Regions from separate parts of the Planococcus donghaensis genome, predicted to be linked through region 2. Evidence: predicted binding sites of a transcription regulator. Region 2 holds the regulator's gene; each other region holds the start of a gene.
What was found. Region 2 encodes LexA, which represses DNA repair genes until DNA is damaged. Its sites were predicted from a motif close to CGAACATATGTTCG; they were not measured.
Positions count from the first base shown of each region.

Region 1: parE (DNA topoisomerase IV subunit B) is a predicted target of LexA. The motif match lies at 1,353-1,366, and genes of this name have one in related genera.
Region 3: uvrB (excinuclease ABC subunit UvrB) is a predicted target of LexA. The motif match lies at 1,176-1,189, and genes of this name have one in related genera.

Region 1 is NZ_CP016543.2:1,541,372-1,543,648, forward strand. It holds gene BCM40_RS07705 (HesB/YadR/YfhF family protein) at 1-104, opposite strand, end outside; gene plsY (glycerol-3-phosphate 1-O-acyltransferase PlsY) at 125-718, opposite strand; gene BCM40_RS07715 (CoA-binding protein) at 855-1,262, shown strand; gene parE (DNA topoisomerase IV subunit B) at 1,381-2,277, shown strand, end outside.
Region 2 is NZ_CP016543.2:2,017,999-2,020,275, forward strand. It holds gene BCM40_RS10170 (YneB family resolvase-like protein) at 1-170, opposite strand, end outside; gene yneA (cell division suppressor protein YneA) at 167-484, opposite strand; gene lexA (transcriptional repressor LexA) at 650-1,270, shown strand; gene BCM40_RS10185 (class I SAM-dependent methyltransferase) at 1,404-2,138, opposite strand; gene BCM40_RS10190 (hypothetical protein) at 2,220-2,277, opposite strand, start outside.
Region 3 is NZ_CP016543.2:1,029,960-1,032,236, reverse strand. It holds gene uvrB (excinuclease ABC subunit UvrB) at 1-1,105, opposite strand, end outside; gene BCM40_RS05095 (IDEAL domain-containing protein) at 1,334-1,576, opposite strand; gene BCM40_RS05090 (competence protein ComK) at 1,754-2,277, shown strand, end outside.

The DNA of each region.
Region 1 (2,277 bases), 480 kb from region 2:
CTTGAGCCGCCATAACGAACGAAAAAGCGTACAGCTTCTCCAGATGTTACTTCCATTTCTTTTTTAAACCAATCGAGCGCGTCGTTGCTAATGTTAATTTGCATAGTACACGTCCTTTCACTGGTTACATCCAGCTGATTTTTGGTTCAGTGCCCGCTCGTATTCGGGAGATATTGGCGCGGTGGCGGAAAATAATGAATAACGCCAATAAGTAAATGACTGCCATAAACAAGTAATCTGCGGAAAAAATGGCGTAAATGGTAATGTAAATGATGAAAACGAGCGCTAAAATAATTGATGATAAGGATACCATTTTTGTGATTTTTAATGCAATTAAAAACACTGCAACTGCCATAATGAACAGGGGCCATTGGTAGCCAATTAAGATTCCACCAGATGTAGCAACGGCTTTGCCGCCTTTAAATTTAGCGAATACCGGAAAAATATGACCAATAACAGCTAATACACCAAACACTAGCGGATGGATGTCCGTTGCGATAAAGAGGGGAATCAACGTAGCCGCTGTTCCTTTTAAAATATCTAAAATGGTTACCGCAATACCGGCTTTTTTTCCGAGTGTTCGAAATGTGTTTGTAGCTCCTAAATTGCCACTTCCTTGCGTCCGGATATCAGTTTTGTAAAATAGTTTTCCAACCCATAAGGCAGAAGGAATCGAGCCAAGCAAGTAAGCTAATAGTAGGGGAAGTAGTATAGTCATGATGAACTCCTTTACACAACCTTATTTTGTATTTTTAGTTTACCATGACTGAAGTTCTTTAAACAATAGTCGACAGATTATTCAACAGGCAGAACAAAATCGTGTATGATAGAATAAAAAAGGACAGGTGAACATTTTGGAAAATCCTAGCCGTAACGAAATTAAAAATGTACTCGACCAAGCAAAAACAATAGCTGTGGTCGGGCTTAGTCCAAATCCTAGCCGAACGTCTTATGTGGTAGTAGAAGCGATGAAGCGAGCAGGTTACCGGATCATACCGGTAAATCCGTTGGCAGATACGGTAATGGGTGAGAAAAGCTATGCCCGTTTGAGCGATATCCAAGAAAAGGTAGATATCGTGAACGTTTTTCGTCGTAGCGAGTTTTTAGAAGAAATTGCAGATGAATTTGTGAAAATCGATTGTCCTGTTTTTTGGACACAATTAAATGTAGTAGATGAAAACGTATTTAATCGGTTGACTGATGCAGGGTATACAGTCATTATGGATCGTTGCATCAAAGTGGAATACGCCATTCTGAAATAGGCAATACCGCTAAAGGGCGCTCAGCGCTCTTTTTCTATGAAGTTTGACAGATGGTCTAGAAATAGCATACGATTAAGATAGAGTGAAACGCGAACAAACGTTTGTTGGAGGGAATTAGATGGCTAAAATTCAAAATACGGCATACAACGAAGAAGCAATTCAAGTACTCGAAGGCTTAGATGCCGTTAGAAAACGTCCGGGGATGTATATCGGATCGACTGATACGCGTGGACTGCATCATTTGGTCTATGAAATTGTCGACAACTCGGTCGATGAAGCGCTTGCAGGACACGGAGATAAAATTTCCGTTACAATCCACGACGATAACAGCATCAGTGTTCGAGATTTCGGACGTGGTATGCCTACAGGAATGCACCGCAGCGGGAAACCGACGCCAGAAGTTATTTTAACTGTGCTACATGCTGGGGGTAAATTTGGTCAAGGTGGCTATAAAACAAGTGGAGGGCTTCACGGAGTGGGTGCCTCTGTTGTAAACGCATTGTCTAGCTTTTTAGAAGTGACCATTTACCGTGACGGCAAAAAATACCGTCAACGTTTTGAACATGGCGGAAAGCCTGTGACGACTTTAGAAGAAATTGGCTCTACAAAAGAAACCGGGACAATGATTCATTTCTTACCGGATGAATCTATTTTTTCGGTTTCAAAATACAATTATGAAACGCTTTCTGAACGATTGCGCGAGTCTGCTTTCTTGTTAAAAGGATTAAAAATTGAGCTATTCGATCAACGCACAGAAGCGAAAGACGTTTTTCATTACGAAACTGGGATTGAAGCTTTTGTTTCTTACTTGAACGAAGAAAAAGATGTGCTTCATCCGGTCGCGTATATCGAAGGCCAACAAGATGAAATGGAAATCGAATTTTCGTTCCAGTTTAATGATGGTTATTCTGAGACCATTTTATCGTTTGTAAACAACGTCCGTACGCGTGACGGCGGCACACATGAAACCGGTGCAAAAGCAGCGATGACACGTGTTTTCAATGATTACGCTCGG
Region 2 (2,277 bases):
CCATCACGGTCCATTTCGTATCCACTATGTTGATCAGTGAATACACCATCTACTTTATAGGATTGTTGAAATGCAAACTTCATCAATTCTTCTTCTTGTCTTTCTAGTGAAGATTCCTGCGTATCTTTTGTCGTGCTGACACGACAATATATAAAAGCGTTTTTCTTCATTCAGAATCACCTGCAAATGCACTTGTTTCATCTGGAGAAAAATTTAGTTGTTCACTGGGTATTTTAAGTGATTGTCCAGCAATAATTTTTGCAGTAGAAAGATTATTTTCTTTCATAATTTCCTCAATCCATTCATGATGGGGAGTCGAACCACTAAAAGATTCAGCTAATGTCCAAAGTGTATCCCCTTCTTCTATTTTTACTTGGCTGGTTTGTACACTATTTGTATTATGAGTCAAAATTACGTAAAAAGTAAATACCATAATTAAAGCAAAGAATAAGATTAGGTAAGAATTTTGTCGGATGATTGTCATCTAAATCGCCTCCTGAGAATAAGTGCTCGGAATGTATGTTCTCATAATAATGCGAACAAGTGTTTTTGTCAACGATAAAATTCGAACCTATGTTTGCATTTCATAGCCCGAGTTGGTATACTATTGGTAGAAATCCAGTAGAACTACTCAAATGAGGTGAAACGGTTGAAAAAAGTATCTAAACGTCAAGAAGACATACTGACATTCATAAAAGAAGAAGTCCGCCTAAAAGGCTATCCACCTTCCGTTCGTGAAATTGGAGAAGCAGTTGGCCTAGCATCTAGTTCGACCGTTCATGGTCACTTGGCACGCCTTGAAAGTAAAGGCCTGATCCGTCGTGATCCTACAAAACCAAGAGCAATTGAAGTTATCAGCACCGAAGAAGCATTAATTGATAAAAGTCCAGTATTGCACGTTCCATTAATCGGTAAAGTCACAGCAGGTATGCCAATTACAGCTATTGAGAATGTTGAAGAATACTTCCCGCTACCTCAAAGCTACGGTACGGAAGATGATCATATTTTCATGCTCGAAATTATGGGTGAAAGTATGATTGAAGCAGGAATTTTAAACGGAGATTATGTGGTGGTAAAACAACAGCAAACCGCTAATAACGGTGATATTGTTGTTGCGATGACTGCAGAAGACGAAGCAACAGTAAAACGTTTCTTCCGCGAAGATAACTATTTCCGCTTACAGCCAGAAAATTCTTCAATGGATCCAATCATTGTGGATCAAGTTTCTATTTTAGGTAAAGTGGTTGGCGTTTATCGCCAAATCCATTAAAAAGAATTTTGATTAAATTGCTATAGTAAAAATAAAAATAGGCATTGGAATAGAACTATTCCAATGCCTATTTTTTTATATTTTAACACAGTAATTTTTCAACTCAATATTTTTATTATGTAAACAAAAACCTTTATTGTTTAATACAGCTAAAAGCTAAAATAACGGGGATTCTTTTTCTACGTTCGTATTCTTCTTCATCATGAAAATCTTGACGTCTTGGCATACCTTCACGAAGACCGGTAATTGTAAATCCTGCCTTTGTTAAAGAGGCAAAGTAACTCTCAATCGTTCGATGATGTTTAACTACAATTTTATCTATCCACGGCTCATGTCGCTCGCCTTCTTTAAAGTAGTCATCGACAACCCAATTCCCTCTTCTTTCACCTGTCTTTTTGCTCTCAAAAGAAGAAGTTGTTAAAGGGTGTTGAACACTAAAGACAAACTGTCCCCCATTCTTTAAGCTGTTGTGAATGTTAATGAATAACTCATCTATCTTTATTAAATAGTGAATGGCCAAACGGGAAGTAACTAGATCAAAATGTTCTTGCGGAAAATCGAACGATTCCATCGTGGATTTTGTAATCTCACCTTGAAGGCCTTCCAAATTTTGAGATGCTAGTTTACTCATTTGTTCAGATCCTTCTACTCCTTGGTAGTAAAGTGCTCCTAACTCCATTAACTCTTTTCCGAACTCGGCATCTCCACAACCTAAATCCAATATGCGTTTGTCTTGCACACCTGTAAGTAAGTCATACATTACGGGTTTTTCAATGCTATTATTCGGACTATCCACTCGATTTCTTCGTTGTAAATAATTCAACAAAAACTCTTTTTCATCATAAACACTCGAACCTTTAAATTCCAAACTAACTCCCCCTTGTTAATAACTAAAAAAAGATGCCGCATAAGCAGCACCTTAACGTGCAGCTTATCAAGAAAAACTCTTCTATAATTCGCTGACTTTAATATAGTTAACTAAATTGATCGTGATCCGGTAAATAAAA
Region 3 (2,277 bases), 990 kb from region 2:
GCAAACGGAAGCCATGATCCACTAGTACTTTTTTACGCGCTTGGTCACCATTGAACATTCCGCGCACTTGCGGCAATGTTACGTGGCTTTCATCCACAACTAGTAAAAAGTCCTCTGGAAAATAATCAATTAATGTATACGGCTGTGCGCCAGCAGGACGAAGTGTCAAATGACGTGAGTAGTTTTCAATCCCTGAACAAAAGCCCATTTCTCTCATCATTTCCAAATCATAACGTGTTCGTTGTTCCAGTCGCTGTGCTTCTAATAATTTATCTTCGGCACGCATTTCTTTTAGCCGTTCTTCTAATTCTATTTCAATATTTTCAATGGCTTTGACCATTTTATCTTCACGCGTAACAAAGTGAGATGCAGGGAATATCGCAACATGGTCACGTTCACCAATAATTTCACCTGTCAGTGCATCTACCTCACGAATGCGATCAATTTCATCGCCGAAAAATTCAACACGTAAACACCTTTCATCGCGTGATGCCGGGAATATTTCTACCACATCTCCACGGACACGGAATGTCCCGCGGATAAAGTTAATATCGTTGCGCTCGTATTGAACATCAACTAACTTTCTTAACAATTGATTTCGCTCAATTTCCATGCCTTTACGTAAAGAAACGACTAATTCCCGATATTCTTTAGGAGAGCCGAGACCATAAATGCAGGAAACCGATGCGATAACAATGACATCATCACGTTCAAATAACGAACTGGTTGCAGAGTGACGCAATTTATCAATTTCATCATTAATGCTCGCATCTTTTTCGATAAATGTATCCGATTGAGGTACATATGCCTCCGGTTGATAGTAATCGTAGTAACTGACAAAATACTCTACAGCATTGTCGGGAAAAAACTCCTTAAATTCGCTGTAGAGCTGACCTGCTAAAGTTTTATTGTGAGCCATGACAAGTGTTGGTTTTTTCACTTGCTGAATGACGTTTGACATTGTATACGTTTTCCCGGTACCCGTTGCCCCTAATAAGGTTTGGCAACGTTTGCCATCGATGATGCCTTGGGTCAATTCAGCAATCGCTTGTGGCTGATCGCCCGCCGGTTCATATGGAGCTTGTAGGTTAAATTCTTGTTTCATAATGAGGCATCCTCCCATTCTTTCAATACTTCTACTTTAACATATGCCCTAAAAAACCCCTAACAAAAAGCGAACATATGTTTTTTATCGTGAATTTAGGAATATATATAGCCTGACAAGAACGTTACGATTCACATTCAAGCAAAGTCCTTCTTAAATATGCGCATAGAAAAAGGAAACTAGAATCGATTCTAGTTTCCTTTTTCTCTAACTATTTTAGTTAGAAATTTATTCTGTTTCTTCGTGATTTAAAGTTTGTAATTGAGCTGTGTATTTAGTGAATGCTTTTTGATCGTGATTATCCAGGGCCTCATCAATAAGGGTCATCAGCTGTTCTTCCTGTTGAGAACGGTGAACATGCTTCAAGAACAAATCTAAATAGATATCATTTAGCAATTTTTCTGCTTCCGTAATTTTTTTTGTTTGAGCCATTGCCTTCATGAAATCAGCATAAGAATAATAGTTTTCCATTCTTCCTCACCCCGAATGCTTTTCATTAGTATACATGAAAGGAATAATAAAAATCAAGACTTATTTGAAAATTACAATAAAATAGAAAAAATTTTATTTTCAATTTAATTGACGTTGCCAAATTTCCATTTTTTATTATAATAGGGTATGTAAAGTAAATTTAGGGGGTTATTCTTCATGAGTAAAAAGAATCACAGACCGTCTTCGTATACGATTTGTACAAATACGTATGCCCTTTTACCCTATACGGACGGCCACCGCACCTGGATGCGTGTGATTGAAGACCGCAATGAATTTGTGGTTGAAGATGCTGTATACAAAACGGTAACCACTTCCTGCCGCTTTTACCGTGCTTCACTGGAAAGCGCCACGCTTTATGCGCAAAAAGCTGTCGGTGTAAAACATAAACCCCCCATTATTGTAGGTGAGTATTACGGCAATCCACTTATTTTCTTTCCGACACACTCTCCTAAAAACAAAGAATGCGTTTGGTTTAATTATGATGCCATCGACCTTATCGAAAGTGATAGCAGTGGCAAAGGAAGTATCATTTATTTAAGCAATAACGTAACCGTTTATTTAGATGTATCGCCTATTGCTTTACGAAATCAACATTCTTTCGCCGGTTCTCTTCGTCGTTTTTTCAAAAAGGCGCAGCGTGTACATAATCGTCCAATGGCTTATGTGACAACACGTACATT